DNA from 4 places in the Kitasatospora sp. NPDC093102 genome. Region 1 is predicted to be linked to each of the others. Evidence: riboswitches for the same ligand, from Rfam matches in the RefSeq annotation. Region 1 holds a riboswitch; each other region holds the start of a gene.
What was found. Region 1 has a riboswitch for cyclic di-AMP ahead of AB0O11_RS25340 (transglycosylase family protein). Riboswitches for the same ligand answer to the same signal wherever they lie in the genome.
Positions count from the first base shown of each region.

Region 2: it holds a riboswitch for cyclic di-AMP, as region 1 does, so the genes downstream of both, AB0O11_RS04780 (NlpC/P60 family protein) here and AB0O11_RS25340 (transglycosylase family protein) in region 1, are expected to answer to the same signal.
Region 3: it holds a riboswitch for cyclic di-AMP, as region 1 does, so the genes downstream of both, AB0O11_RS30495 (LysM peptidoglycan-binding domain-containing M23 family metallopeptidase) here and AB0O11_RS25340 (transglycosylase family protein) in region 1, are expected to answer to the same signal.
Region 4: it holds a riboswitch for cyclic di-AMP, as region 1 does, so the genes downstream of both, AB0O11_RS24145 (transglycosylase family protein) here and AB0O11_RS25340 (transglycosylase family protein) in region 1, are expected to answer to the same signal.

Region 1 covers NZ_JBFBFA010000023.1:13,445-20,447, forward strand. The annotation lists gene AB0O11_RS25330 (DUF397 domain-containing protein) at 359-622, opposite strand; gene AB0O11_RS25335 (hypothetical protein) at 1,182-2,141, shown strand; cyclic di-AMP (ydaO/yuaA leader) riboswitch at 2,604-2,768, shown strand; gene AB0O11_RS25340 (transglycosylase family protein) at 2,755-4,134, shown strand; gene AB0O11_RS25345 (hypothetical protein) at 4,422-4,622, shown strand; gene AB0O11_RS25350 (LacI family DNA-binding transcriptional regulator) at 4,723-5,742, opposite strand; gene AB0O11_RS25355 (glycoside hydrolase family 13 protein) at 5,768-7,003, opposite strand, start outside.
Region 2 covers NZ_JBFBFA010000002.1:312,296-319,298, reverse strand. The annotation lists gene AB0O11_RS04790 (hypothetical protein) at 1-781, opposite strand, end outside; gene AB0O11_RS04785 (NlpC/P60 family protein) at 865-1,911, opposite strand; gene AB0O11_RS04780 (NlpC/P60 family protein) at 2,140-3,264, opposite strand; cyclic di-AMP (ydaO/yuaA leader) riboswitch at 3,275-3,428, opposite strand; gene AB0O11_RS04775 (NlpC/P60 family protein) at 3,766-4,803, opposite strand; gene AB0O11_RS04770 (NYN domain-containing protein) at 5,002-6,432, opposite strand; gene AB0O11_RS04765 (hypothetical protein) at 6,569-6,832, opposite strand.
Region 3 covers NZ_JBFBFA010000036.1:40,645-47,647, forward strand. The annotation lists gene AB0O11_RS30495 (LysM peptidoglycan-binding domain-containing M23 family metallopeptidase) at 153-1,154, opposite strand; cyclic di-AMP (ydaO/yuaA leader) riboswitch at 1,157-1,294, opposite strand; gene AB0O11_RS30500 (MFS transporter) at 1,649-3,190, shown strand; gene purB (adenylosuccinate lyase) at 3,215-4,645, opposite strand; gene AB0O11_RS30510 (ATP-binding domain-containing protein) at 4,764-6,893, shown strand; gene AB0O11_RS30515 (MarR family transcriptional regulator) at 6,938-7,003, opposite strand, start outside.
Region 4 covers NZ_JBFBFA010000020.1:114,120-121,122, forward strand. The annotation lists gene AB0O11_RS24130 (MazG family protein) at 1-350, shown strand, start outside; gene AB0O11_RS24135 (SDR family NAD(P)-dependent oxidoreductase) at 377-799, opposite strand; gene AB0O11_RS24140 (cytochrome P450) at 1,078-2,403, shown strand; cyclic di-AMP (ydaO/yuaA leader) riboswitch at 2,623-2,791, shown strand; gene AB0O11_RS24145 (transglycosylase family protein) at 2,797-3,717, shown strand; gene eno (phosphopyruvate hydratase) at 4,052-5,338, shown strand; gene AB0O11_RS24155 (septum formation initiator family protein) at 5,480-5,998, shown strand; gene AB0O11_RS24160 (DUF501 domain-containing protein) at 5,970-6,641, shown strand; gene AB0O11_RS24165 (Ppx/GppA phosphatase family protein) at 6,638-7,003, shown strand, end outside.

The sequences.
Region 1 (7,003 bases):
GCCCAGCACGGACCCTGCGCCACACGGCGCGCGGCCGGCCGAGGGCAGCCCCGGGAGGACCACACCCCGGGCCCTTCCACCAGGCCCCGCCGAGGCCTCCCGGCGCCTCGGACCCGCGAGCGGCTCAGGGCGGCCGGGCGGATCCGGACCGGAGGAGGTCTCCGGAAAAGAGGTGTCCGGAAAAGAGGTGTCCGGAAAAGAGGTGTCCGGGAAAGAGGTGTCCGGGAAAGTGGCCGCCGGAGGAGAAGCATCCGGTGGAAAGGCATCCGGACGAGAGGCATCCTCAGGAGACAAAGACAAAGGCCGTCGTGGTGTCGGCACCCACGACGGCCCCCCGATGGTGGAGCACGGCGGCCGGTCAGACCGCCAGGTGGTCGAACTCCCCGTCCTTCGCCCCGAGCAGCAGGGCGGCGATCTCGGCCCGGGTGTAGATGAGGGCCGGACCGTCCGGGAACCGCGAGTTGCGCATCGCCACATCGCCGCCCGGCAGGGCCGCGAACTCGACACAGTTGCCCTGGGAGTTGCTGTGCCGGCTCTTCTGCCAGACCACCCCCTGAAGATCGGCGGCGGCCATCCCGTTGTAGGTGTCGTACGAGCCGTGCGTGTCCTGCGAGTCGTGCATAGAAATCTCCCGAAGAGCTCCGGAGTTGTCGTCCAGCGCGGCGCCCCCCGGCACCGCCGAACGAACGGACCGGCCCCGTACCGGTCCGGCACAACGCCTCACTTGACGCGATGATAGCCGCAGTGCACGTGCATCAGCACGGGACGTTGCAGGTGCACGAGGCCTTTTATCCGCAGCCCCGAACTCTTCACGGGCCCTTCTCCTGACGGTACGTAAACGGACATAGCCGATGGAATCACCGGGCTCGCGATAACCGGCCGTGAGCGCCTCCCCGCTAAATGTTGATCTTCGAATGCCGGGAGTCGCACCCCCGTGACCCTCCGTCAAGCCGCCCCCATGCTGTGAGACATCTCACGCACCGCAGATGCAACGCCCGACCCCTCGGATCACGTCGAGGCAACCACCGGCGACCGCCAGGGGGTTGGGTGAGGAATGTCCGGATTGTAGGCAATACGCCCGGACCGGCGCCGGAGACGCACCGAGTCCGCGCGGCGGCCACGCGAAACCCGAACGGCAGCCGACTGCAAGCCGGACGGGCCGATGTCCTACGATCTCCGGCATGAGCACCGCAGCCATCCCGGGCGCGCCACTGCCCGTCCGCACTCCAGGCTCCCGTGCGCGGGGGCGCCACCGTCGTCCCGAGCGCCCCGAGATCCCGGCCGGCGCCCCGGCCCTGGTGCTCGCCGTGCCCGCGACCGCCGGGCCCGAGTCCCGTTCGGTCGTCGAGGAGCTGCTCTCGATCGTCCGCACCGAGCAGAACGGCGTCCAGACCGCGGTCGGCTACCTCGCCGCCGGCGGCACCGAGGGCCCCGACGGCGAGGACCGCACCGTGTCCGAGCTGCTGACCCTGGCCGCCGAGGCCGGGCTGCCGATGCCCGTCCTGGTGCCGCTGGTCCCCGGCCCGCACAGCTTCCTGACCGAGCTTCACGCGATCGCCGCCGAGTACGGCGCGCCCGTCACCGACCCGCTGGGCCCGCACCCGCTGCTGGCCGAGGCCGTGCACGTCCGGCTGTCCGAGGCCGGGCTGGCCCGGGCCGACCGCGCCCGGCTGTTCGCCATCGCGACCGCCGCGGACGGCGTGGTGCTGACCACCGTCGGCGGCGAGGACGCGGCCGCCGCGGCCGGCATCACCGGCGTGCTGCTGGCCGCCCGGCTGGCCGTGCCGGTCGTCGCCGCCGCGCTCGACGTGCCCGGCTCGGTGGCCGCGGCCGTCAACCACCTCAAGGACACCGGCTCGCAGCGCCCGGCGCTGGCCCCGCTGGTGATCGGTCCGGAGGCGGACTCCGAGCTGCTCGCCACCGCCGCCGAGGAGACCGGCTGCCCGTCGGCCGCGCCGCTGGGCGCGTACCCGTCGGTCGGCCAGCTGATCGCCTCCACCTACCTGGCCGCACTGCCCGCGCCGTCCCCGGAGGACCTGGCGCGGGCCGAGGCGGAGGCGGCGGCCGCCGCCGAGGCCGAGGGGGCCGTGGAGGGCTCTCGCGGCGCCCACGCGGCCGCCGGGGGGACCGCCGGGCAGTAGTCGACACCGCGCGCCGGTTCGCGCGCACCGAAGGGTCCGGAACGGCTTGCGTTCCGGACCCTTCGCTCTACCCCTCCTGCCACGCGCGTCCCGTACGGGGGAGTCGAACGGCAATGAGATGGAATGTCCGTTCTGGCGCCATTTGAAAGGAAATGGGGATCGCCTGTCCGCGCGCGCGAATCGCGGCCACTCCCCCACTCTCCCGAGTGCACCGTTCCGCAATTCGACGCGCCGTCACACTCCTCCTGAGGCGAAGCCAGTTGTCGATTTCCGCAATGGCATTGCCTGAAAACGATCATTTACGATCATGATTAGCTGCAATTTTGGCAGTTCCCAATAAACCGTGATGCACGTCACAGTCATTTGCAGTTTGAACTTAAGTCTGATTAACGTGCTCCCCGTTCGTAACCACACGAACCCGGTTCATCCGCAACGCCGAGTCCTGCCGTCGGATGTCCTGGCATCGCGAAAACGCACACCACGGCAGGAGCGGGGGACCCACAGGTAAGTCGCCCCGGACCGGTCTCCGGAACGGTCCAGGGCTAGGGGTGAAGCCGCGCCCACCGCGCGGCCGGGCAACTCCAGCCCGAATCCGACAGCTCACCTCGCAGGCGTGGGAGAGGACCGCGTCTTCATGCTGCCCACCAACGGCACTCGTCCGTCCAGCCGCACCCACCGCGTGATCGCCGCCCTCGGCGTCGCGGGCGTCGGCCTCACCGTCCCCTGCCTCACCTCCGGCACCGCCTCCGCCGCCTCCGTCGCCACCTGGGACAAGGTCGCCCAGTGCGAGAGCGGCGGCAACTGGAGCATCAACACCGGCAACGGCTTCTACGGCGGCCTCCAGTTCACCTCCAGCACCTGGTCCGCCTTCGGCGGCACCACCTACGCGGCGCGCGCCGACCTGGCCACCAAGGACCAGCAGATCGCCGTCGCCGAGAAGGTCCTCGCCTCGCAGGGCCCCGGCGCCTGGCCGGTCTGCTCCGTCCAGGCGGGCCTCACCAAGGGCGGCGCCGCCGCGTCGGTCGACACCTCGGCGGGCTCCACCGCCGGTTCGTCCGCCGCCAAGCCCGCCCAGCAGAACGTCAAGCCCGCCGCTCCGGCCGCGAAGCCCACCGCCAAGCCCGCGCAGCCCCAGGCCCCGGCCGCCAAGCCCGCCGCGCCCGCCGCGCCTGCCGCGCCTGCCCAGGACAACGCGCAGGCCACCACCGGCTCCGCCGCCTCCGGCAGCCGGAGCGACTGGGTCCAGAAGCGCCAGCAGCAGGCCCAGGGCGGGGACTACACCGTGGTCGAGGGCGACTGGCTGTCCTCGATCGCCGACCAGCACAACGTGCAGGGCGGCTGGCAGCGGCTGTACGAGCTGAACCGCGGCACCCTGACCGAGGGCCCGGACACCATCTACCCGGGCCAGCACCTGTCCCTCGGCGGCAACGGCCAGGCCCGGGCCGACCAGTCCTCCACCACCGGCTCGGACTTCACCTGGTTCGACCGCTCGCAGAAGCCCGGCCAGTCCGCGAACGGCGGTGCAGTGAACGTCCGGCCGACCGCGCAGACCCAGGCCCCGGCTCCGGCTCCGGCCGCCAAGCCCGCTCCGCAGACCCAGACCCAGGCCCAGGCCCAGACCCCCGCCGCCACCGGCGGCATGGCCGCCGCGGTCTCCTTCGCCGAGTCGAAGGTCGGTCAGGCGTACGTCTACGGCGGCACCGGCAACGGCGGCTGGGACTGCTCCGGTCTGACCCAGGCCGCGCTGCGCGCCGCGGGCATCTCCATCCCGCGCGTCGCCGCCGACCAGGCCGCCGCCAGCACCCACGTCTCGCTGGACAGCCTCCAGCCCGGCGACCTGCTCTTCTGGTCCAACAACGGCAAGGACTCCGGCGTCTACCACGTCGCGATCTACGTCGGCAACGGCAAGTACGTCGAGGCCGCCAACCCGAGCTCGGGCGTCCGCAAGCAGAGCATCGCCAACTGGGCCCCGGACTTCGCCGGCCGGGTCTGAGGACGGAGCAACGGCCTGCGGGCTGCCGGTGACAGCCGGTGACAGCCGACGGATGACGAACAGCAGATAACAGGTAACAGATTTCAACATCTGTCATCTGTTGCCCGCAGGTCGTCATCCGAACACTGACCGCCCACCACCCCCGGGGAGAGTCTGGTCGCTCCTCCCCGGGGGTTCCGGCGTTCCCGCCGACGGTCCCGGGGCCCCCTCCGGCGGTTCCGCCATATCCCGTGGTGAATCCCCGCCCCAACGGGCATGCTGCTGCTCTGCACCCGAGGAGGAGTCACATGGCCCAGGTCACCGTCACCCTCGACGCGAACCTCGCGATCGACGCGATGATGCTCTCCGGTACCAAGAACCCCCAGGACGCCGTCGAACTGGTCCTGCGCGACTACCTGGCCCGCGGCCGCCGCACCGAAACCCGTACCGGCGAGGCCGCCGACGGACACCGTCTGACCGTCGACCGCCCCACCACCCAGGAGGGCTGACCGCCGGACGGCCCGCGACGGCCGACCGCGCGCACGCCGAACGGGCCCCGGAGAGCAACCGCCCTCCGGGGCCCGTTCGTTAGGCCGTGGCAGCCGGGGCTCAGCGTGCGCAGGCCCCGGTGGACCCGCGCATCACCAGCTCCGGCTGGAACATGAACTCGCCGCGCTGGGCCGCGTTTCCGCCGACCTCCTCCAGCAACGCGTCCACCGCCGTCGTGGCCATCGCCTCGACCGGCTGGCGGATCGTGGTCAACGGCGGCTCGGTGAAGGCGATCAGCGGCGAGTCGTCGAAGCCGACCACCGACACGTCCTGCGGCACCGACAGCCCGCGCTGCCGCACCGCCCGGATCGCCCCGAGCGCCATCATGTCGCTCCCGCAGACGATCGCCGTGCAGCCCTTGTCGAGCAGCGCGCCGGCCGCCGCGTGCCCGCCCTCCACGCTGAACAGCGTGTGGTGGACGAGGTTCTCGGCCTCCTCCCGGGTGCGTCCGAGCACCTCGCACATCGCCGCCGTGAAGCCCTCGATCTTGCGCAGCACCGGCACGTACCGGCGCTGACCGACGGCCAGCCCGATCCGCTCGTGCCCGAGCTCGGCCAGGTGCTGGACGGCCATCCACATCGCGGCCCGGTCGTCCGGCGAGATGAACGGCGCGTCGATCTTCTCGCTGTAGCCGTTGATCAGCACGAACGGCACCCCGCGCCCGGCCAGCCGGGCGTAGCGGTCGTGGTCGGCGGTGCTGTCGGCGTGCAGCCCGGAGACGAAGACGATGCCCGCCACGCCCCGGTCCACCAGCATCTCCACCAGTTCGTCCTCGGTGGACCCGCCCGGCGTCTGGGTGCACAGCACCGGGGTGTAGCCGTGCCGGCTGAGCACCTGCTCGATCACCTGGGCCAGCGCGGGGAAGATCGGGTTGCTCAGCTCCGGCGTGATCAGTCCGATCAGCCCGGCGCTGCGCTGGCGAAGGCGGGTCGGCCGCTCGTACCCGAGCACGTCGAGCGCCGCCAGCACGGTCTGCCGGGTGGCGGCGGAAACGTTCGCCTTGCCGTTGAGCACGCGGGAGACGGTGGCTTCACTGACCCCCGCCTGCGCCGCGATGTCTGAGAGTCGCGCCGTAGTCACGGTCCCAGAGCCTATTCCAACCACGTCAGACCGCCCACCAGCCGGTGCTGTCCGGGGCGAGCACCGTCTCGCCGCCGTCCACCACGAGGTCCGCCGAGGCCAGCAACAGCGTGCCCGGGGCCGCGATCCGCACCGGCTCGCCGGTGGTGTTCACGGTGCAGACGAAGGCGCCGCGACGGAACGCCAGGGTGCCCTCGGGGCTCTCCAGCCACTCGACGCCGGTGCCGGCGCCGAGGTCGGACTGCGCCCGGCGGACGGCCAGCGCACTGCGGTAGAGCTCCAGGGTGGAGGTCGGGTCCCCGGTCTGCGCCTCGACGCTCAGCTCGGCCCACTCGGTCGGCTGCGGCAGCCAGGACGGCCCGCCGGCCACCGGTCCGAAGCCGTACGGGGCCTCGGTGCCGGACCACGGGATCGGGACGCGGCAGCCGTCGCGGTAGCCGTCCTGACCCGCCTGGCGGAAGAAGGACGGGTCCTGGCGGACCTCGTCGGGCAGGTCGGTGACGTCCGGCAGGCCGAGTTCCTCGCCCTGGTAGACGTACGCCGAGCCGGGCAGCGCGAGCATCAGCAGGGTGGCGGCGCGGGCGCGGCGCAGGCCGAGTTCGCGGTCGCCGGGAGTGCGGATCTGGGTGCCGAGGCCGGGCTCGTTGGCGAACCGGGTGGCGTGCCGGGTGACATCGTGGTTGGACAGCACCCAGGTGGTGGGGGCGTCGACCGGGCGCATCGAGTCGAGCGAGAGGTCGATCACCTCGCGCAGCGCGGTGGCCTCCCAATCGGTGCCCAGGTACTGGAAGTTGAAGGCCTGGTGCAGCTCGTCGGGGCGGACGTAGTTGGCGGTGCGCTGGACGGTCGGGGTCCAGGCCTCGGCGACGCCGATCCGCTGCCCCGGGTACTCGTCGAGGATCTTGCGCCAGCTGCGGTAGATCTCGTGCACGCCGTCCTGGTCGAAGAACGGCATGACGTCGTTGCCGAGCAGCTTGAGCTGGTCGGCGCCTCCGAGGTCGGGCAGGCCGGGGGCCTTGACCAGGCCGTGGGCAACGTCGATGCGGAAGCCGTCCACGCCCATGTCGAGCCAGAACCGCAGGATCGAACGGAACTCGTCGGCGACCGCCGGGTTCTCCCAGTTGAAGTCGGGCTGCTCCGGGGCGAACAGGTGCAGGTACCAGTCGCCGGGGGTGCCGTCCGGGTTCTCGGTGCGGGTCCAGGCCGGGCCGCCGAAGATGGACTCCCAGTCGTTGGGCGGCAGTTCGCCCTGCTCACCCTT
Region 2 (7,003 bases), on a different contig from region 1:
CGGAGAGCCACAGCGGGGTCCAGGCCCGGGTGTCGGCCCTGGTGGCGACGTGGGTGGCCTCGTGGGTGATCACCACCTGGCGGCCGAAGTCACTGAGCCGCCCGTACGCCTCCGGGTTGACCAGCACCCGGTCCGAGGGGGTGTGCCAGGGCGCACCGGGGGCGGCCACGGTGACCGCCGCCATGCCCGTCCAGCCGTCCGGGTCGCCCTCCAGCAGCCGGGCGAACTGCTCCTCGGTCGCGGGCCGCTCCAGCAGCAGCCGCCCCGGCCAGGCGCCGCCCCAGACCTCGGTGACGGCGGGCACCGCCCGGTCCCCCACCGCGACCAGCTCGGCCGGGTCGGGGCCGGCCACCGGCCCGAGCACCAGGCAGTGGGCGCCCGGCGCCGACCGGAGCGGCCCGAAGTCCCACGGCGCGGGCGGCCCGCCCGCGCTCTCCTCGCGCTCGACCCGCCAGCCGTCCCCGGCCCGGACCAGCTCGATCCGGCGCGGGTACACCACCGGGTACTCGTCGTACCCGGCGATCCGCACCGCCAGGTCGGCGGCGGCGGTCAGCCGCTCCGGCCCGCCGGAGGCGGCGAGCACCAGGTTGCGGTACCCCGTCTCGGCCACCGGCAGCCCGGCCCACGGCGCCGCCGAGCGCGCCCGCTCCGCGAGCGCGGCGGCCACCTCGCCGTACCGGTCCGCCGACCGCGCCGGGGCCGCCGCCGGGACGGCCGGCGGCAGCGACAGCTGGACCAGCCCGCCGGCCGCGAGCAGCAACGCACCCCGCCGGGACAGCACGCGGCGGGGGCGGGGCCGGGGCCGGGCTATCTCAGCGGGGTCGGCGGGGTCAGCGGGGTCGGCAGGGCCGGACAGCGGGGCGCTCAGAGCCGGACCACCCCGGAGACCGGCATGGCGGAGACGCTCTCGTAGCGGACCTTGGCACCCGGACGGGGGGCGTGCACGATCACCCCACCACCGGCGTACATGCCGACGTGGTGCATGTCCCGGTAGAAGATCACCAGGTCTCCCGGTCGCGCTTCGGACAGGTTGATCCGCTGCCCGGCGTACGCCTGGGCCTGCGAGGTGCGCGGCAGGGTCACTCCGGCCTGCCGCCAGCTGTAGTACATCAGACCGGAGCAGTCGAACGCGTGCGGCCCGGTGGCCCCGTAGACGTACGGGGAGCCGATCATCCGCACCGCGGCCGCCAGCGCGGCGGCCCCGCGCTCGGAGGCGGGCGGGGCGGTGCCGAGGTCCAGCCGGTCGGTGCCCCGGGTGGCGCGCTGCTCGGCGTCCCGGGCGTCCTGGGCCGTCATCCGGGCCCGCTCGGTGGCGCCCAGACCGTTCAACAGCTTCTGCGCCTTGGCCAGCCGCTGCTGGATCTGCTGCTTGCTGTCGGCGAGCGAGCGGCGGGTCTGGTCGAGCTCGGCGAGCTTGCCGGCCGCCTCGGTGCGGCGCTGGTCGAGCCGGCGCTGCCGGGTGACCAGCTCGTGCAGGGTCTCCTGCTGGCGCACGGCGGCCTGGCCCAGGGTGCGGGCGCGGGCCAGGTAGCCCTCCGGGTCGGGCGAGAGGATCAGCTGGGCGGTCTGGGTCATCCCGCCGCCGCGGTACTCGGCCCCGGCCACCGTCGCCAGGTCGCCGCGCAGCTCGTTGAGCTGGTCCTGGGCGACGGCGATCTCACCCTGGAGGATCGTGGTCTCGCCCTGGAGCCGCCGCTGGGCCTCCTGCGCCGCGTTGGCCTTCTCGGACGCCTGCTCGGCCTCGTCGTACAGCTGCTCCACCTGTGCCGTGACGTCCTGGCGGTCGGACGGGTCCGGGCTGCCGGGGGCGGCCTGGGCGCTGCCTCCGGCGGCCACGCCCAGCGCGGTGGCGGCGGCCGCGGTCAGCACCAGCGCCCGGGTGAGCAGTTGGGAACGGCGGTGCACGGGCATGGCGGCAGCGGCTCCAATCCTGCGGTGCGGCCCCCGCCGCCGCACCACGACGGGCGGCCGTCGAGCGGGAGTCCGGTGGCAGACGTTAGCGAGTTCGGGCAAGCGAGTCCAAACCCCTCCCAACTCGAATATTTGACCCCTAATCGGACATCAGGTCGACCCCGCCGGAAAAGCCGCAGGCCCGGCCTTCCCTGGGGAAGACCGGGCCTGGAAGCGTCCGTGCCGGGATCAGACCCGCACGATGGAGGCCAGCGGCATGTTGGTGACCGCCTCGTAGCGCACCGACGCACCCGGCTTGGGCGCGTGCAGCACCTGGCCGTTGCCCGCGTAGATGCCGACGTGGTGGGCGTCGCTGTAGAAGATCAGCAGGTCGCCGGGCTGGGCCTGGGAGATGTCCGAACCGATCCGGGTGCCGGCCGAGGCCTGCGCCTGCGAGGTGCGCGGCAACGACACGCCGGCCTGGTTGAACGCCCAGACCATCAGGCCGGAGCAGTCGAAGGAGCCCGGGCCGGTGGCGCCCCAGACGTACGGGCTGCCGACCTTGGACGCGGCGGCCGAGAGCGCGGCGGCACCGCGCGAGCTGCCGGCGGCCACCTTCACCGGAGCGGTGGTCGTGCCGGCCGCGAGGTCGCCGCGGCTGTTGTCGCGCGAGGCGCGGTCGGCGGCGGCCTTCGCGGCGTCGAGCTTCGCGGACTCCGCCTTCAGCTGGGCCTCGGCGGCGGCCTTCTCCTCGGCCTGCTGGAGCGCCCGGCGCTCCTGCTCGGTCAGCGTGTTGAGCAGGTCCTGGGCCGCCTTCAGCTTGCCCTGGACCTCCTCCTTGGAGGCCTTCAGCTGCTGGGTGGTCGACTCCAGCTCGGCGAGCTTGCCCTGGGCCTCGTTGCGGTCCTGGTCGAGCTTGCGCTGCTGCTCCTGGAGCTCCTTCAGCTGACCCTTCTGGGTGCTGCCGGCCTGGTTCAGCGTGCCGGCCTGGCTGAGGAAGTTGTCCGGGCTGGAGGAGAACATCAGCTGGACGGTCGGGGATATGCCCCCGTTGCGGTACTGCTCGCCGGCGATCTCGGCCAGGCCGCCCTGGAGCTCGGTGACCTGGGCCTGCTGACGGGCCACCTGGTCCTGCAGGCCGGAGACCTGCTTCTCCAGCTCCTGCTGCTTGGCCTGGGCGGCGTTGTAGTTCTCGGTCGCGACCTCGGCCTGCTCGTTGAGCTGGTCGACCTGCTCCTTGACCTGTTCCTTGGTCGGCTGCGGGTCGGCGTGGGCACCGGACTGCGCGGAGAGGGCGACGGCTGCGGCAGCGACCCCGGTGAGGATCGAGACGCGGGCGCGACCGGCGGGCTTGGGACGACGATGGGACGCCACGAAGGCGGACTCCTTCTTCCTACGTCCGCCTACCGGGTGAGCTGACGGGTTCGGGCCGGAAGCATGCCCTACGGCGCCTCACGGCCGTTCCATCGGCCGACCTGGCGCCGATTCACCCCGGAGGAACGTGGTTCCCCGGCTCCGCTCCACAGCGCCCCCGACCACTGGGCTCCCCTGTCGGGCAGTCGCTTCGACCTGCCCCGCTGCCTCGCGAACTCGGCGGTAACCACCGCCGCCACCCTGGCAGGGCGATCGACAGTGCGGTGGTTCGGGGCACGACCCTAGTAACTGAACCGTGATCCGTTCAAATCCTTGTCAGAAAAAAGACGGAAGATTACCCAAGTTCCTTTGTGAAAATGACCGATGGTAACCAATGGCGTACGCAAGGCTGATCGGTTCTCAGCATGTGGTCGCGAAGGAGCCGGAAACCCGAACGCCACCCCCGCACGGAGGTGGCGCTTTTCACAGGCCCCGGAGGAGCCCCTCGGGCGTGTCGGACCGTCAGACCCGGCGGATGGTGTTGATCGACATCGCGTCGGCCTTCATCACCTTCACCACGTCACCGGTGTGCGGCGCGTGGACCACCATGCCGTTGCCGATGTACATCCCGACGTGGTGCATGTCGTTGCCGTAGATCACCAGGTCGCCCGGCTGGGCCTGGTCCAGCGAGGGCACCCGGGTGCCGTAGTGGCCCTGCTCCTGCGAGGTGCGCGGCAGCGAGACGCCGGCCTGCCCGTACGCCCAGACCATCAGGCCCGAGCAGTCGAAGGTGGTCGACCCGGTGGCGCCCCACACGTACGGCGAGCCCTGCTTGCTCATCGCCTTGGCCATCGCCACGGCCGCGTAGCCGCTGGCCGGCGGCAGACTGCTGAGGTCGACCCGGTCGCTGCCGCGCGAGGCGCGGTCGTCCTGTGCCTGCTGGGCCCGCAGCGCGGCGCGGTCGGCGGCGCTCAGCGAGTTCAGCAGGTCCTGGGCGGCCTTCAGCTTGGTGTTGACGTCCGCCTTGGCCTGGTTCAGGTCCTTGGTGGTGGTGTCCAGCGAGGCGAGCACGGCGGCCGCCTCGGCCTTCTCCTGGTCCAGCCGGCGCTGCTGGTCCAGCAGTCCCTTGAGCGCCTCGGCCTGGCTGGTGCTGGCCTGCTGGACGGTGGAGGCCTTCTCCAGGTAGCCGGACGGGTCGGAGGAGAGCATCAGCTGGACGGACGGGTCGATGCCGCCCATGCGGTACTGCTCGCCCGCCACCTCGGCGAGACCACCCTGGAGCTGGGTCATCTGCTCCTGGCTGCGGGCCACCTGGTCCTGAAGCTGGTCGGCCTGCTTGCGCAGCTGGTCCGCCCGCTCCTTGGCGCCGTTGTACTTCTCAGCCGCCTGCTCCTGCTCCTCCTGGAGCTGGTCGATCTGCGCCTTGACGTCCGATTTGTTCGGCTGCGGTGCGGCGTGCGCGGCCACCTGGGCGGAGAGGGCGACCGCGGTCGCAGCGGCAGCGGTGAGCACGGAGATCCGCGCGCGGCTCGGCTGCTTGGGACGGCGGTGGGAGGCCAAGGGACCGGCTCCTTCTTTCCTCGGACTCACCTGATGGGATGAGATTCCTAAAAATAGGTTTGACGCCAGACCCTAGTGAAGATCTATCCGTTTTACCACTCCCCCGAAGGCGTGAACTCCGGCTTTCACTCTGACTTCACGAAAGCCGCGCACCGCCTCGGAACCGCGCCTGACCAGGCATCACGCGGCTTGGTGGGGTCAGGGCCGGGCCAGCCGGTTCAGCAGCAGCACCGACGCCACGGGGCGCGCGCCCGCCTTCCGCACGCCCTCCGCGACCTCCCGGTCGGTGGACACCACCACCACCGGGCGGCCCTGCGGCTCGGCCCGCACCAGGCGGCGGATCAGCTCGTCGGCCGTCTCCCCCGTCCGGCTGAACCGCACCCGGACCCCGCGCGGCGGCGCCATGATCACCGGGACGTCCAGGTCCTGCCCGTCGAACACGCAGGTGACCTCCGCCTGGGTGCGCTGGGCCAGCATCGCCAACCCGCCCAGCAGCCGGATCCGCTGCTGCTCCAGCGGCAGCGTCGGATAACCGGTCTTGGTCACGTTGTAGCCGTCCACCACCAGGTGCACCTGAGGAATCGCCAGCAGCTGGTCCAACAGCGCCGGATCGTCCTCGGCCAGCCCACGCCGGGCCACGTCGTGCGGGGAGGCCGCCCCCGGCACCACCGCCTCCACCAGGTCCGCCGGGCGGATCTGGGAGACCGGCAGCGCCAGCTCCCGCTGGAGCCCCTGGGCCGACTGCAGCACGGCGTCCAGCAGCAGCCGCAGCCGCATGTCCTCGACACTGCGCCCCTCGCGGGCCGACCGGCGGCCCTGCTCGACCGCGTTCTCCAGTTCGGCGACCCGGTGCCTGAGCCTGCGCGCCTCGGTCTCGGCCGCGCCGCGCTCGGCCGCGGCCTGCGCCTTCACGGCCTCCAGCTCGCCGGTCACCCGGCGCGTCTCGGCCTGCGCCCGGCGGGTGTCGCTCTCCAGCGACCGCACCTTCTTGCGCAGCGACTCGGCCTCCTTGCGGACGCCCTCGGACTCGGCCCGCTGCCGGTCCAGGTCCGCCCGCGCGGAGGCCCGCACCTCGGCCAGCTCGGCCTGCAGCTTCTCCACCAGCCGGGCCGCCTCCGCGGCCGCGTCCTCGGCGCCGGCCCGCTCGGCCTCCTCACCGGCCTCGGTCACCAGCCGGCTCCAGCCCGGCGAACGCACCAGGTAGGCGGCGGCCGCGACGTCCATCGGATCGGCCGCACCCGGGGCGGTGCCCGACTCCAGCGCCCTCACCAGGTCCGGCTGTCCCAGGCGAAGCCGCTCCGCTATCCGCACCCGGAAGGCCGGTTCCGCCTCCAGCGCCGCCGCCAGCGCGGTGGCCGCGTACTTGGCCCGTCGCGCCGGGGTGAACTTGACGTACTGGCGCAGGCCCTGGGGGAGCTCGGCCGACGGCAGCCCGCCGAGCGCGTCCGAGGCCAGCCCGACCACGCGCCGGCGCACGCCCTCGGGCAGCGGCCGTTCGAGCTTCTCGGCAGCGCGCTCCGCCGTGGGCTCGGAGGGGTCGTTCGCCGCCCCCGCCGCCTCGGCCCAGGCCTCGGCCGCAGCGGGCTGAAGCCCCTGGGCTTCGCCGGGCTCCTTCGCTGCGTCCACCACGTCCTCGGCTCCGATCCTGGTCCAGCGGGCACGGCCGCTGCCGCCCCTGTCGTCACGCTCCGTGCGTCTTGTTTCTGTATTGTCCCGTGCGGCACGGGCGGGTGCGCCGCGCACCCACCCGTCGCACCGGCGGGGATCAGCCCTGCTCGGTGGGGTCCTGGCCCCCCTCGGCGCCCGGCCGGGCCACCAGCTCGACCTGGTCCACCGCGTTGCACCAACGGCAGCGCACCGACTCGACGGTCTCGCTCAGCACCTCGGTCTCCTCGACCTTGGACTCGCCGGCCAGGTCGAAGTGGAGGAACTCGGTCACCCGCGCGGTGCGGGTCACGTCGAAGCGGGTGAGGTTGCCGCACAGGGTGCAGCGCCAGCGCGTGTCGGCAGTCAGGGCGGGGACGGTCATCGGGGGTCCTCTCGGGTGGTCCCTGCATGGGCTAGGCGCTCCCCCCGGAGCCCCGGCGTCGGCGGCGGGAGGCGGGAATGCCCGCCCCAAGCCTATTGCCTGGGGCAACCGTCGCGACCACCGGTCGCTCGAACACCCGAGCTAGTCCACCTGCCGTAAACCGCCGTGTCA
Region 3 (7,003 bases), on a different contig from region 1:
GGCGTGTCCCGCGCCCATGTCCGCCGTGCGGCGATCACCCGGTCGAGCGGTCACCCGACATGACCATCCCGGAGGATCGATTCGCCCCGCAGCAGCGGTGGTTCCTGAAACCTTCGGGGCTCAGGGCCCCGCGAGGTCGGAGTGCCTCGGGCTCAGAGCGCGACGCCGTGCGCGCGCAGGAAGGCGACCGGGTTGATGTCCGAGCCGTACTCCGAGCCGTTGCGGATCTCGAAGTGCAGGTGCGGGCCGGTCACGTTGCCCGTGGCGCCGGAGAGGCCGATCTGCTGGCCGACGGTGACGGCCTGACCGATCTTCACACCGATCGAGGAGAGGTGCGCGTACTCGGCGTAGTGGCCGTCGGCGAGCTTGATCTCGACCTGGTTGCCGTAGGCGCCGCCGTTGCCGGCCTTGACCACGACACCGTTGGCGACGGCGCGCAGCGGGGTACCGGTGGAGGCGATGAAGTCCTGGCCGGTGTGGTGGCCGGAGGCCCACATCGAACCGGCCACGCCGTAGGCGGTGCCGAGCTTCGGGTTGGCCAGCGGGGCGACGAAGCCGGAGGTGGCGGCGGCCACCGGAGTGGCGGTCACGACCTGGGCCGGAGCGGCGACCTGCACCTGGGTCTGGAGCTGCGCGGACGGCTTGGCGGCCTCGGTCTTCACCTGGACCTGGGCCTGCGGCGTGGCGGCCTGGGTCGCCGGAGCGGCCGGCTTGGCCGGGGCGGCGGGCTTCACCGGGGCGGCGGGCTTCACCGGAGCAGCGTCGGCGGCCGGCGCGGCGGCGTGGCCCGGCAGCGCGAGCTGCTGGCCCGGGAAGATCAGGTTCGGGTTGGCGCCGACGACCGAGCGGTTCTGCTCGTACAGCGCGCGCCAGCCGCCCTCGACGTTCTTGGCGTCGGCGATCTTGGACAGGGTGTCGCCGCCGACGACGCGGTAGCTCTCCTGCGCCGCCTGGGCGGCCGGAGCAGCGGCCTGCGCGGCAGGCTTGGCGTCGGTGGAGGCAGCGGCCTGCGCGACCGGGGCGGCCGGAACGATGTGGGCCTGGGCGCTCACCGCGGTCACGAGCGGGAGGGCGAAGGAGACACCGGTGACGGCGGTGGCGATGCCGATGCGGGCAGCGCGGGGCAGGGCGATACGACGAGCCTGAGCAGGCATGGGATTTTCCTCTCCGACGCCTGCGAGGTGAGCTGTCGGGTTCGGGCTGGAGTTGCCCGGCCGCATGCGCGGCTTCACCCCGAGCCGGTCCTGGACACCCGCGCCCTGAGGCGCGAACTCCGGTCCGGCGACTTACCTGTGGGTCCCCCACTCCTGCCGTACAGAGTTCGTCTCGAACCACCGGGCAGCGGCAGGACTCGGCGTTCCACCCGGTGGATCCGTCCGGACTGGCCGGGCGGTCGCTGAACTAAAACCCATCCGTTCGGGTGAAGCAATGTCGATCTCTTGAAACGGCAACGATCCCCCCGGGCGCAGTGACCCTCCGCAGGCCGGACCCCACGGTACGTACACAACCCATTCACCCCCCGCCACTGATCCACGACCCTGCGCCGAGATCCGCGACGCAGCGCGCCCGCCCGTTCACCCACCGCCCTCGGTCAACACACCCAGCGGTGACCCTTGTCACGTGCGCCCCGGCAGCGCAGGATTCGCCCGTGGCCACCTCCGAGGCCGGCACCCTGCGCCTGGGCACCGCGCAGGGGCGCTGGGTACTACTGGCGACGGTGCTCGGCTCCAGCATGGCGATGCTCGACGGCACCGTGGTGAACGTCGCCCTGCCCCGGATCGGCGCCGACCTCGGCGCCTCCCTGGCGTCCCTGCAATGGACGCTGAACGCCTATCTGCTCACCCTGGCGGGCCTGATCCTGCTCGGCGGCGCGCTCGGCGACCGGTACGGGCGGCGCAAGGTCTTCCTGGTGGGCGTGGTCTGGTTCGCCGCCGCCTCCGCGGCCTGCGCCCTCGCACCGGACATCCGGGTGCTGATCGCCGCCCGCGCCGTCCAGGGCATCGGCGGGGCCCTGCTCACCCCCGGCTCACTCGCCATGCTCCAGGCCGTCTTCCATCCTGACGACCGCTCGACGGCGGTCGGCCTCTGGTCCGGCTTCGGCGGGGTGTCGGCCGCGGTCGGCCCCTTCCTCGGCGGCTGGCTGGTGGACGGTCCCGGCTGGCGCTGGATCTTCCTGCTGAACCTGCCGCTCGCCGTCGCCGTGATCGCGGTCACCACCCGCTCGGTACCGGAGAGCCGGGACAAGGACGCCTCCGGCCGCTTCGACGTGCTCGGTGCCGTGCTCGCCGCCTTCGCCCTCGGCGCGGTCACCTACGCGCTGACCGCGGCCGGCGAGGGCCTGTCCCCCACCGTCTGGGTCAGCGGGGCGATCGGACTGGTGGCCGGCGTCGCCTTCGTGGCCGTCGAGCGCCGCGCCCCCGAGCCGATGCTGCCGCTCGGCCTGTTCTCCTCCCGGCTGTTCACCGCGGTGAACCTGGTCACCCTGTGCGTGTACGCGGCGTTCAGCGGCGTCTTCTTCCTGCTGGTGGTGCAGCTCCAGATCGTGTCCGGGTTCTCACCGCTGGTCTCGGGCTTCGCGCTGGTGCCGATCACCGTGCTGATGCTGGCGCTGTCCGCGCGCGCCGGGCGCCTCGGCAAGCGGATCGGCCCGCGCATCCCGCTCACCGTCGGTCCCGTGCTGTGCGCCGCCGGGGTGCTGCTGATGCTGCGCATCGGCCCGGACTCCTCGTACTGGGCGGACGTGCTGCCCGCCGTCACGATGATGGGCTGCGGAATGACCCTGCTGGTCGCGCCGCTGACGGCGACCGTGCTGGCCGCCGTCGAGGTCCGGCACGCGGGCATCGCCAGCGGGGTCAACAACGCCGCCGCCCGCGCGGCCGGCCTGCTCGCGGTGGCCGCCCTGCCGGCGCTGGCCGGGCTGAGCGGTGACGCCTACCGGGTGCCCGCCTCGGTCGACTCCGCCTTTCACACCGCGATGCTGATCTGCGCGGGCCTGCTGGTCGCCGGCGGGCTGATCGCCTTCGCGACCGTACGGGGCAACGTGCTCGCCCCCGAGGAGCAGGCGGTGGCCGAGCCGAACTGCGACTGGCCGTGCGGCACCACCACCCCGCCGTTCGACCCGGGCCACGTCCCCACGACGCGCGAGGGCCCCGCCACCGGTCCGGCGGCGGGGCCCTCGGCTCAGAACTGACCCGGCCTCAGAGGGTAGTGCCCGTCAGAGGATGTCGCCCGGCGCGTACTTGGCGGCCTCCGGGTAGGCGGCCGCGACGGCCTCCACCTGGCGGACCACCTCGGCGACCTGGGCACCGGCCGCACCGGTGAAGGACAGCCGGTCGGCCAGCAGCGCGTCCAGCGCGGCCCGGTCCAGCGGGATCCGCTCGTCGGCGGCCAGCCGGTCCAGCAGCTCGTTCTCCCGGACGCCCGCGCGCATCGCCAGCGCGGAGGCGACGGCGTGCTCCTTGATGACCTCGTGCCCGGTCTCCCGGCCGACGCCCGCGCGCACCGCGCCCATCAGCACCTTGGTGGTGGCGAGGAACGGCAGGTAGCGGTCCAGCTCGGCCTCGATCACGGCGGGGAAGGCGCCGAACTCGTCGAGGACGGTGAGGAAGGTCTCCAGCAGACCGTCGAAGGCGAAGAACGCGTCCGGCAGCGCGACCCGGCGCACCACCGAGCAGGAGACGTCGCCCTCGTTCCACTGGTCACCGGCCAGCTCGCCGGTCATCGAGGCGTAGCCGCGCAGGATGACGGCCAGGCCGTTGACGCGCTCGCAGGAGCGGGTGTTCATCTTGTGGGGCATCGCGGAGGAGCCGACCTGGCCCTCCTTGAAGCCCTCCGTGACCAGCTCGTGGCCGGCCATCAGACGGATGGTCTTGGCCAGGCTGGACGGCGCGGCGGCCAGCTGGACGAGGGCGGTGAGCACCTCGAAGTCCAGCGAGCGCGGGTAGACCTGGCCGACGCTGGTCAGCACGTGGTCGAAACCGAGGTGCCCGGCGACCCGGCGCTCCAGCTCGGCAAGCTTCTCGGTGTCACCGCCGAGCAGGTCCAGCATGTCCTGGGCGGTGCCGACCGGGCCCTTGATCCCGCGCAGCGGGTAGCGGGCGATCAGCTCCTCCAGACGGCGGAAGGCGACCAGCAGCTCGTCGGCGATCGACGCGAACCGCTTGCCCAGGGTGGTGGCCTGCGCGGCCACGTTGTGCGAGCGGCCGGCCATGACCAGCTCGGAGTGCTGGGCGGCCAGCCTGGCCAGGCGCACCAGCACCGCCACCGTGCGGTCCCGCACGTGTTCGAGGGACTGGCGGATCTGCAGCTGCTCGACGTTCTCGGTCAGGTCCCGGGAGGTCATGCCCTTGTGGATCTGCTCGTGCCCGGCGAGCTCGCTGAACTCCTCGATCCGGGCCTTCACGTCGTGACGGGTGACCCGCTCACGGGCGGCGATCGAGCCGAGATCGACCTGGTCGATCACCCGCTCGTAGTCGGCGACGGCGTTCGCCGGCACCTCGACGCCGAGGTCCTGCTGGGCCTTCAGGACGGCGAGCCACAGGTGGCGCTCGAGGACCACCTTGTGCTCGGGGGACCACAGCTGGGCCAGGGTCGCCGAGGCGTACCGGGAGGCCAGGACATTGGGGATCTGGGGCTTCGCGCTCACGCTTCGCAAGAGTAACAGCCGAGGTCACGCCGGGCGTCGGCGGATGGGGTAGGCTGGGTCAATTGAGCGCCTTTCAGATGACGCACCACAACCTCCTCACCGCAAGGATACCACATCGATGAGCGAACCTCCAGTGGCCGCACCGGACTCCAGCGGCGGCCTCGCCACGGCCCTGCGCACCGAGCAGGCCCACCTCACCCGGCTCTACGCCCGGCTGGACGCCGTACGCGAACGGGCCCGCCGCACCGCCGACGGCGCCCACGACGGCGCCGCGCCCGGCGGCACCCACCAGGCCCGGCTGGAACGCGAGGTGCGTGCGCGCGAGGCCGCCCGCCACGTCGCCCGGCTGGACGCGGTCGAGCGCGGCCTGTGCTTCGGCCGGCTCGACGAGCGCGACGGCACCGTCCACTACATCGGCCGCACCGGCCTCACCGACGAGACGTACGAACCGCTGCTGCTCGACTGGCGCACCCCGGCCGCCCGCCCGTTCTACACCGCGACCCCCGCCCACCCCGGCCCCGTGGTGCGCCGCCGCCACCTGCACACCCGGGGCCGCGCCCTCACCGGCCTGGACGACGAGGCGCTCGACCTCGCCGGGCTGGACGAGTCCGGTCGGCGCGCCCTGGTCGGCGAGGCCGCGCTGCTCGCCGCCCTCGACCGCGAGCGCACCGGCCGGATGGGCACCGCCGTCGCCACCATCCAGGCCGAGCAGGACCGGGTGATCCGCTCCCCGCTGTGCGGCGCCCTGGTGGTCCAGGGCGGCCCCGGCACCGGCAAGACGCTGGCCGCCCTACACCGCGCCGCCTACCTGCTGTTCACCCACCGCGCCGCGCTGGAGCGCCGGGGCGTGCTGGTGATCGGCCCCAACCCCGGCTTCCTGCGGTACATCGACGAGGTGCTGCCCGCCCTCGGCGAGACCGAGGTGGTGCTGCGCACCGTCGGCGAACTCTTCCCCGGCATCACCACCACCGGCGCCGACACCTCCGCCACCGCCCTGGCCAAGGGCGGCCCCTGGATGGCCGGGGTGCTCCGCCGCGCGCTGGCCGCCCACCAGACCGCCCCCGCCGAAGGCCTGGAGCTCGGCGACGGGTTACAGGTCTCCGCCTGGGCCTGCGCCCAGGCCCGGGACGCCGCCCGCGGCCTGCGGCTGCCGCACAACCGGGCCCGGGGTTTCTACCTGGGCACCCTGCTCGACGCCCTCGCCATCTCCCAGGCGCTCACCCTCGGCCGCCCGTACGACGACGAGGAGGCGCACTACGCCCCGCGCGAGCTCTGGGAGCGGGCGGACGTCCGCGCCGCACTCGACCCGCTCTGGCCCCTGCTCACCCCCCAGCAGCTGCTCGAACGGCTGCTCACCGACCGGGAGTTGCTCACCGAGGCGGCTCCCGAGCACGCGGCCGCCCTGCTCCGCCCGCCCGGCTCCCGCTGGACGGTCGAGGACGTCCCGCTGCTCGACGAGGCCGCCGAACTCCTGGGCGTGGAACGGGCACCCGCTCCCGCCGACCAGGATCCGGACGAACTCGCCTTCGCCCAGGGCGTGCTGACCATCACCGGGCAGACCGACGACGCCCTGCTGGACTCCGCCGCCCTGGCCGAGCGCTTCCGCGACGACGGCCCGTACCGCTCCACCGCCGAACGCGCCGCCGCCGACCGCACCTGGGCGTACGGCCACGTCGTCGTGGACGAGGCGCAGGAGCTGTCCGCGATGGCCTGGCGCGCCGTCCTGCGGCGTGTTCCGACCAACTCGCTCACCATCGTCGGCGACCTCGCCCAGACCGGATCGCCCGCCGGAGCCCGCAGCTGGGCCGAGATGCTCGACCCGCACCTGCCCGGCCGCTGGCGCGAGGAGCGGCTGACCGTCAACTACCGCACGCCGGAACCCGTCATGGCCCTCGCCTCCGCCGTGCTGCGCACCGCCGTACCCGGCCACCGGCCGCCCGAGTCCATCCGCCCGGGCACCGAGCAGCCGCGCGCGGTCCCCGTCCCGGACGGCGACTTCGCCGCCGCGCTCGCCCGGCGGCCCGACAGCCCGGGCACCCTGGGCGTGATCGCACCGGACGCCCTGGCCGGGCCACTGGACGCGCTCACCGTCGCGGACGCCAAGGGGCTGGAGTTCGACGCGGTCGTGGTGGTCGAGCCGGCCGCGCTCGCCCCGCGCGACCTCTACGTCGCCCTGACCCGGGCCACCCGCTCACTCACCCTGCTCCACCACCGGCCGCTGCCGCCGGAGCTCGCCGGCCTGCTCTGACCGGAACGGCACGGACGGCCCGCGAGGGTCGGGCGGCGCGGCTGCTACTGCGCGCCGCCCGTACGGCCGGCCAGCACCGGCAGCACCTGGGCGCAGATCGAGTGCAGGGC
Region 4 (7,003 bases), on a different contig from region 1:
GGGACGTCGAGGCCGGGGGCGCCGCCGAGGTGGAGGCGAACTGGGAGCAGCTGAAGGCGGCCGAGAAGGCGGACCGCGAGTCGGTGCTGGACGGGGTGCCGGCCGGGCTGCCCTCGTTGGCGTACGCGGCGAAGCTGGTGTCCCGGGTGCGCCGGGCGGGCTTCACGGGGGTGCCGGACGAGCCGTACGAGCTGCCGGCCGAGCTGACCGCCGACTCGGCGGGCCGGCTGCTGCTCGCGGTGGCGCAGCGGGCGTACGACGCCGGGGTGGACGTGGACGCGGCACTGCGGTCGGCCGCGCGCGGCTACCGGGACGCGGTGCGCGCGGCCGAGGGCCTCAAGCCGGAGTGACGGGCCCGGGCTCGGAGTGACGGGCCTCAGGCCGCCGTGGCGGCGGGCTCAGGGCGCCGCTGCGGCGGGACGAGTTCGCCGATGGCCTCGCCGACGAGGACGACGAGTTCGGCGAGGCGCTCCAGGTCGAGGTGGTCGGGCAGCTCGGCCAGCGAGACGATCCGCTCGCCGTCCGGGCCGGCCACGGCGAACAGGTCGATCGGTCCGAGGTGCTTCTCGGCGGTGTCCACGAGGGCGGCGACGTCGCTGGGGCGGCGGATGTCGCCGCAGACGCCGACGACGGGGCAGCCGGTCCGGTCGAGCTCGGAGGCGAGGTCCTCGGCGATGCCGACGTGCTGGTCGGCGATCAGCATTCCGGTGGCGCCGGCCGCGGCGAACCGGCGGGCGAGGCCCGCGCCCGACCCGCCGTCGAGGACCGCGATGACGACGACTGACCCGCTGATCCGCATGGCCTGCTCCTTCCCTGTGGACGACACCGCACCGGCGCCCACGCGTACTGCGGAGGATCGTAGGCAGGTCCTGACCCTCCGCAACAGGGATTACCCCTCAGGTGACCAGGCTCACGCCCGCCTCGCGGCCAAGAGTCGGCCAAGAGCTGTCCACGGGCCGTCCACGGCCCGTCCATGGGCGGGCCATGGAGTGTTGGTGCGCCGGACGCGATCCGCCGGCGGGGAGCGGCGGCCCGCCGGAGGGAGGGCGGGCCCGTCGCACCGGATACGGTCGGTCCATGCCAGCTCAGCCCGACCCCGCCCGGCCCGCCGCCGCGCCCTTTGACGCCACCGCCCCGCAGCTGTTCACCTGGGAGTTCGCCGCCGACCCGTACCCCGCCTACGCCTGGCTGCGCGAGCACGCCCCGGTGCACCGCACCACGCTGCCGAGCGGCGTCGACGCCTGGCTGGTGACCCGGTACGCGGACGCCCGGCAGGCGCTCGCGGACGGCCGGCTGTCGAAGAACCCGGCGCACCACAGCGGGCAGGCGCACCGCACCGGCCGGGTGGGCATCCCGGGGGAGCGGCAGGCGGACCTGATGACCCACCTGCTGAACATCGACCCGCCGGACCACACCCGGCTGCGCCGGCTGGTGTCGAAGGCGTTCACCCCGCGCCGGGTGGCCGAGTTCGAGCCGCGGGTGCAGCAACTCACCGACCGGCTGATCGACGGCTTCGCGCAGCGCGGTTCGGCGGACCTGATCCACGAGTTCGCCTTCCCGCTCCCCATCTACGCGATCTGCGACATGCTCGGGGTGCCGGCCGAGGACCAGGACGATCTGCGTGACTGGGCGGGCATGATGATCCGCCACCACGGCGGGCAACGCGGCGGCGTGGGCCGGGCGGTCAAGCGCATCCGCGCCTACCTGGTGGACCTCATCCACCGCAAGCGGGCCGACCTCGGTGACGACCTGATCTCCGGCCTGATCCGTGCCAGCGACCACGGCGAGCACCTGACGGAGAACGAGGCCGCCGCCATGTGCTTCGTGTTGATCTTCGCGGGCTTCGAAACCACCATCAACCTGATCGGCAACGGCACCTACGCGCTGCTGCGCAATCCGGAGCAGCGCCGGTTGCTGCAGGAGTCGGTGGCGCGCGGGGAGACCGCGCTGCTGGAGAGCGGGATCGAGGAACTCCTGCGCTACGACGGGCCGGTGGAGCTGGCGACCTGGCGGTTCGCGACCCGGCCGCTGACCATCGGCGGGGTGGACATCCCGGTCGGCGACCCGGTGCTGGTGGTGCTGGCGGCGGCGGACCGCGACCCGGCCCGGTTCGCGGACGAGAGCACCCTCGACCTGGCCCGGGCCGACAACCCCCACCTGGGGTTCGGGCACGGCATCCACTACTGCATCGGTGCCCCGCTGGCCCGGCTGGAAGGGCGCGCCGCGCTGGCCACGCTGCTTTCCCGGCTGCCCGATCTGCGGCTCGCGGAAAGCCCGGAGAATCTCCGCTGGCGCGGCGGTCTGATCATGCGTGGGCTGCGCGAACTCCCGGTGGAATTCAGTCCGGAGAGCCGCTCCCCGCACACGCCTCCGCACGCTCCTTCCGCGCCCTCGGCGCGCTGAGGTCACGCGACGGACGTCGCCGATCGGCTGCCGCCGAGGGTGTGAACACCCATCAATCCGGACATAACGCCGCCGCTGGTAGGCGATCGGACACGGGCCGTAATTTTCGTGTGATATTGACGATATGAGCTTGTGATTGGTCTGATGATCTGTCTACTCTCCCTGGAGTTCGCAGCTGCGGACCTCGTGCGCGGAACGCCGAATCCTGCCCGCCGCGCCACGGGAAACCGACCAGAACCCTGGGCAGGGGCGGGGGAACCAGGTTTGTTGCCGTCTCCCCACGGCTTGGGGTGAAGCCGCCCGAGCGGAATCGTTTCCGCGTACGGCGGCCGGGCCACCTCCCGGTCCGAACCCGACAGCTCACCTCGCAGGCGTACGGAGAGGGACCTCTTCATGCTGTTCGTTGGAACTGGCCGTCACCGTCGTCGCACCCAGGCCGAGAAGGCCATCGCCGTCGCCGGTGTGGCCGGCGTCGGACTCGCGATGCCGCTCCTCACCGCCACCGGCGCCTCCGCCGCCCCGGCCTCCACCTGGGACTCCGTCGCCCAGTGCGAGAGCGGCGGCAACTGGAGCATCAACACCGGCAACGGCTTCTACGGCGGCCTCCAGTTCACCTCCAGCACCTGGAAGGCGTACGGCGGCACCGCCTATGCGCCGCAGGCCAACCAGGCCAGCAAGGCCCAGCAGATCTCGGTTGCCGAGAAGGTGCTGGCCTCGCAGGGGCCGGGCGCCTGGCCGGTCTGCTCCCAGAAGGCCGGTCTGACCAAGGGCGGCGCCCCGGCCGTGGTCGACACCTCCTCGGACGCCAAGGCGCAGTCCGCCCCCAAGCAGCAGACCCCGAAGCCCGCCGCCAAGCCGGCCGAGAAGCCGGTCGCGCAGAAGCCGGTCGCGCAGAAGCCGGCCGTCCAGAAGCCGGCGCAGAAGCCCGCCGCGCAGCCGGTCCAGCAGGCCGTCCCGCAGCAGCAGGCGCAGCCGCAGACCCCGGGCTTCTCCGGCAAGGCCGGCTGGGACGCCGACGCCAAGGTGTACTGGTACCAGAACAACGGCGCCTGGTACTGGACCAGCCACCAGGGCGTCTACCAGCAGTACGCCGGCCAGGCCGCCGCCCAGCCGCAGTACGCCCCGCACGCCGCGCAGTCGGCCCCGCAGGCCGCCGGCCACGACTACACGGTCCGCGCGGGTGACACCCTGTCGACCATCGCCGCCGCCCAGGGCGTGTCCGGCGGCTGGAACGCGCTGTACGAGCAGAACCACGCCACCGTCGGCGGCGACCCGAACCTGATCCTGCCCGGCCAGGTGCTGCACCTCGGCTGAGCCGTCGCGGCCGGCGCCGGGCCGTCGTGCCCGACGCCGGTCCGTCACGTCCGGCGCGGAGCCGTCGCACCCGGCGCCGACGCCGTTCCGTCCCGACGTCCGAAGGGGGCCGGTCCTGCCGGTCCCCTTCGTCCGCATTCGCCCGCTCCGGTGGGACAAGCTGGGGCAAGCAGGTGAACTACCGGTGGGTAGTGGGGCCACACGCTGAGACGGGACCGAGGTCGGCGTGGCCCCGGGAGCCCGGGCGGTTAGGCTCTGGTCGTAACGACTCCGCAATCGTCCTGCTGACAGCACCACCGTCAGACCGGACCCTGCTTCCGCAAGGAGATGCCTCGTGCCGTCCATCGATGTCGTCGTAGCCCGTGAGATCCTCGACTCGCGCGGCAACCCCACGGTCGAGGTCGAGGTCGGCCTCGACGACGGCAGCACGGGCCGTGCCGCCGTCCCGTCGGGTGCCTCCACCGGTGCCTTCGAGGCGCTGGAGCTGCGTGACGGCGACAAGAACCGCTACTTCGGCAAGGGTGTCGAGAAGGCCGTCCTGGCCGTCATCGAGCAGATCGGCCCGGAGCTGGTCGGCTACGACGCCACCGAGCAGCGCCTGATCGACCAGGCCATGCTGGACCTGGACGCCACCCCGGACAAGTCCTCGCTCGGCGCCAACGCCATCCTGGGCGTCTCGCTGGCCGTCGCGCACGCCGCCTCCGAGGCCAGCGACCTGCCGCTGTTCCGCTACCTGGGCGGCCCGAACGCGCACGTCCTGCCGGTCCCGATGATGAACATCCTCAACGGCGGTTCGCACGCGGACTCCAACGTCGACATCCAGGAGTTCATGATCGCCCCGATCGGTGCGGAGTCCTTCTCCGAGGCCGTCCGCTGGGGCGTCGAGGTCTACCACACGCTCAAGGGCGTGCTGAAGGAGCGCGGCCTGTCCACCGGCCTGGGCGACGAGGGCGGCTTCGCCCCGAACCTGGACTCCAACCGCGAGGCCCTGGACCTCATCGTCGAGGCCATCCAGAAGGCCGGCTACGTGCCCGGCCGTGACGTCGCGCTGGCCCTGGACGTCGCCTCCTCCGAGTTCTACGAGGACGGTGCCTACCAGTTCGAGGGCAAGGCGCTCACCTCCGCCGAGCTCATCGAGTACTACGCCGGGCTGGTCGCCGCCTACCCGCTGGTCTCCATCGAGGACCCGCTGGACGAGTCGGACTGGGACGGCTGGAAGGCCATGACCGAGAAGCTGGGCGACAAGGTCCAGCTGGTCGGCGACGACCTGTTCGTCACCAACCCGGCCCGCCTGGCCCGCGGCATCGAGACCGGCACCGCCAACGCGCTGCTGGTGAAGGTGAACCAGATCGGTTCGCTGACCGAGACCCTGGACGCCGTCGAGCTGGCCCAGCGCAACGGCTACCGCTGCATGATGTCGCACCGCTCCGGCGAGACCGAGGACGTCACCATCGCCGACCTGGCCGTCGCCACCAACTGCGGCCAGATCAAGACCGGTGCCCCGGCCCGCTCCGAGCGCGTCGCCAAGTACAACCAGCTGCTGCGCATCGAGGAGATCCTCGACGACGCCGCCGAGTACGCCGGCCGCGGCGCCTTCCCGCGCTTCCGCTCCGCGGAGTGATCAGCACCGCCACGCGGACTGTCGAGCACGGCAAGCACGAGGGCCGGGCGTTCCCGGTGACGCACGCCTGACCGGTGCCCCGCCGTCCACCCCGTAGGGTGGACGGCGGGGCACCGTCGCGACCAGGAGGGGATACGGGAGATGGCTGGCTGGAGGATCCCGGGCTTGGCGGCCCGGCCCCGGTTCACGAGCCGGGCGACCGTCCTCGTCCTGGTGCTCTGCTCGCTGGTGGCGATCCTCGCCTACCCGACGCGGCAGTTCATCTCCCAGCGCGCCGAGATCTCCGCCCAGCGGGCGAAGGCCGACCACGCGCGCCAGCAGGTCGAGCAGCTGCGCCGGGAGAAGGCCCGCTGGCAGGACCCGGAGTACGTCAAGGCGCAGGCCCGCGCCCGGCTGCACTACGCGGTGCCGGGGGAGACCCCGTACATCGCGGTGGATCCGGCCGGTCGGTCCTCCGCCCAGCCCTCCTCGTCCGCGGCCGGTGCCGCCCCTTCCCAGAACACAGCCCCCGGAAGCGCCGGTGAGGCGAAGGCCGCCAAACCCTGGTACGTCGGCATCTGGGACTCGGTGGACGCCGCCGACACCGCTGCGGCGGCCCCCGCCACCCCCCTTCCGCTCCCACCGTCCCCCGTTGGAGACACCTCCCCCCATGACCACTGAGAACCACCCCACCGTCTCCGACGCCGATATCGCGGCCATCGCCGCCCAGCTCGGCCGGGTGCCGCGCGGCCTGCGCGGCGTGGCGCACCGCTGCCCCTGCGGCAACCCGGACGTCGTGGAGACGGCGCCCCGGCTGCCGGACGGCACGCCGTTCCCCACGCTCTACTACCTGACCTGCCCCAAGGCCGCCTCGCTGATCGGCACCCTGGAGGCGGAGGGCGTGATGAAGGAGCAGAGCGCCCGGCTCGCCGAGGACCCGGAGCTGGCCGCCGCCTACCAGAAGGCGCACGAGGACTACATCGCCCGGCGCGACGCGATCGAGGTGCTGGAGGGCTTCCCGAGCGCGGGCGGCATGCCGGACCGGGTGAAGTGCCTGCACGTGCTGGTCGGCCACTCGCTGGCGGCCGGCGAGGGCGTCAACCCGCTCGGCGACGAGGCGCTCGGCATGCTGGAGGACTGGTGGGCCAAGGGCCCGTGCGTCTCCCCGGCCGAGGTCGAGGCCGCCGGTGAGCGGGTCGCCCGCAACCGTGCCAAGGGGCAGGACCACGAGGCCGTGATCGCCGCCAAGCAGCAGAAGACCGCCGAGCGCGCCGCGAAGAAGCGCGCCGCCGACGAGGCCGCGGCGGAGCAGGAGTCCGAGTGAGCACGACCCGGGTGGCCGCGATCGACTGCGGCACCAACTCGATCCGCCTGCTGGTCGCCGACCTCGACCCGGAGACCGGGGAGATCACCGACCTGGACCGCCGGATGATCGTCAACCGGCTGGGCCAGGGCGTGGACCAGACCGGCCGGCTGCACCCGGACGCGCTGGCCCGCACCTTCGCGGCCTGCCGGGAGTACCAGGAGATCATCTCCGGCTTCGGCGTCGGCCCCGAGCGGCTCCGCTTCGTCGCCACCAGCGCCTCCCGGGACGCCGAGAACAGCGACGAGTACGTCAAGGGCGTGCGCGACATCCTGGGCGTCGAGCCCGAGGTGGTGAGCGGCGAGGAGGAGGCGCACCTGTCC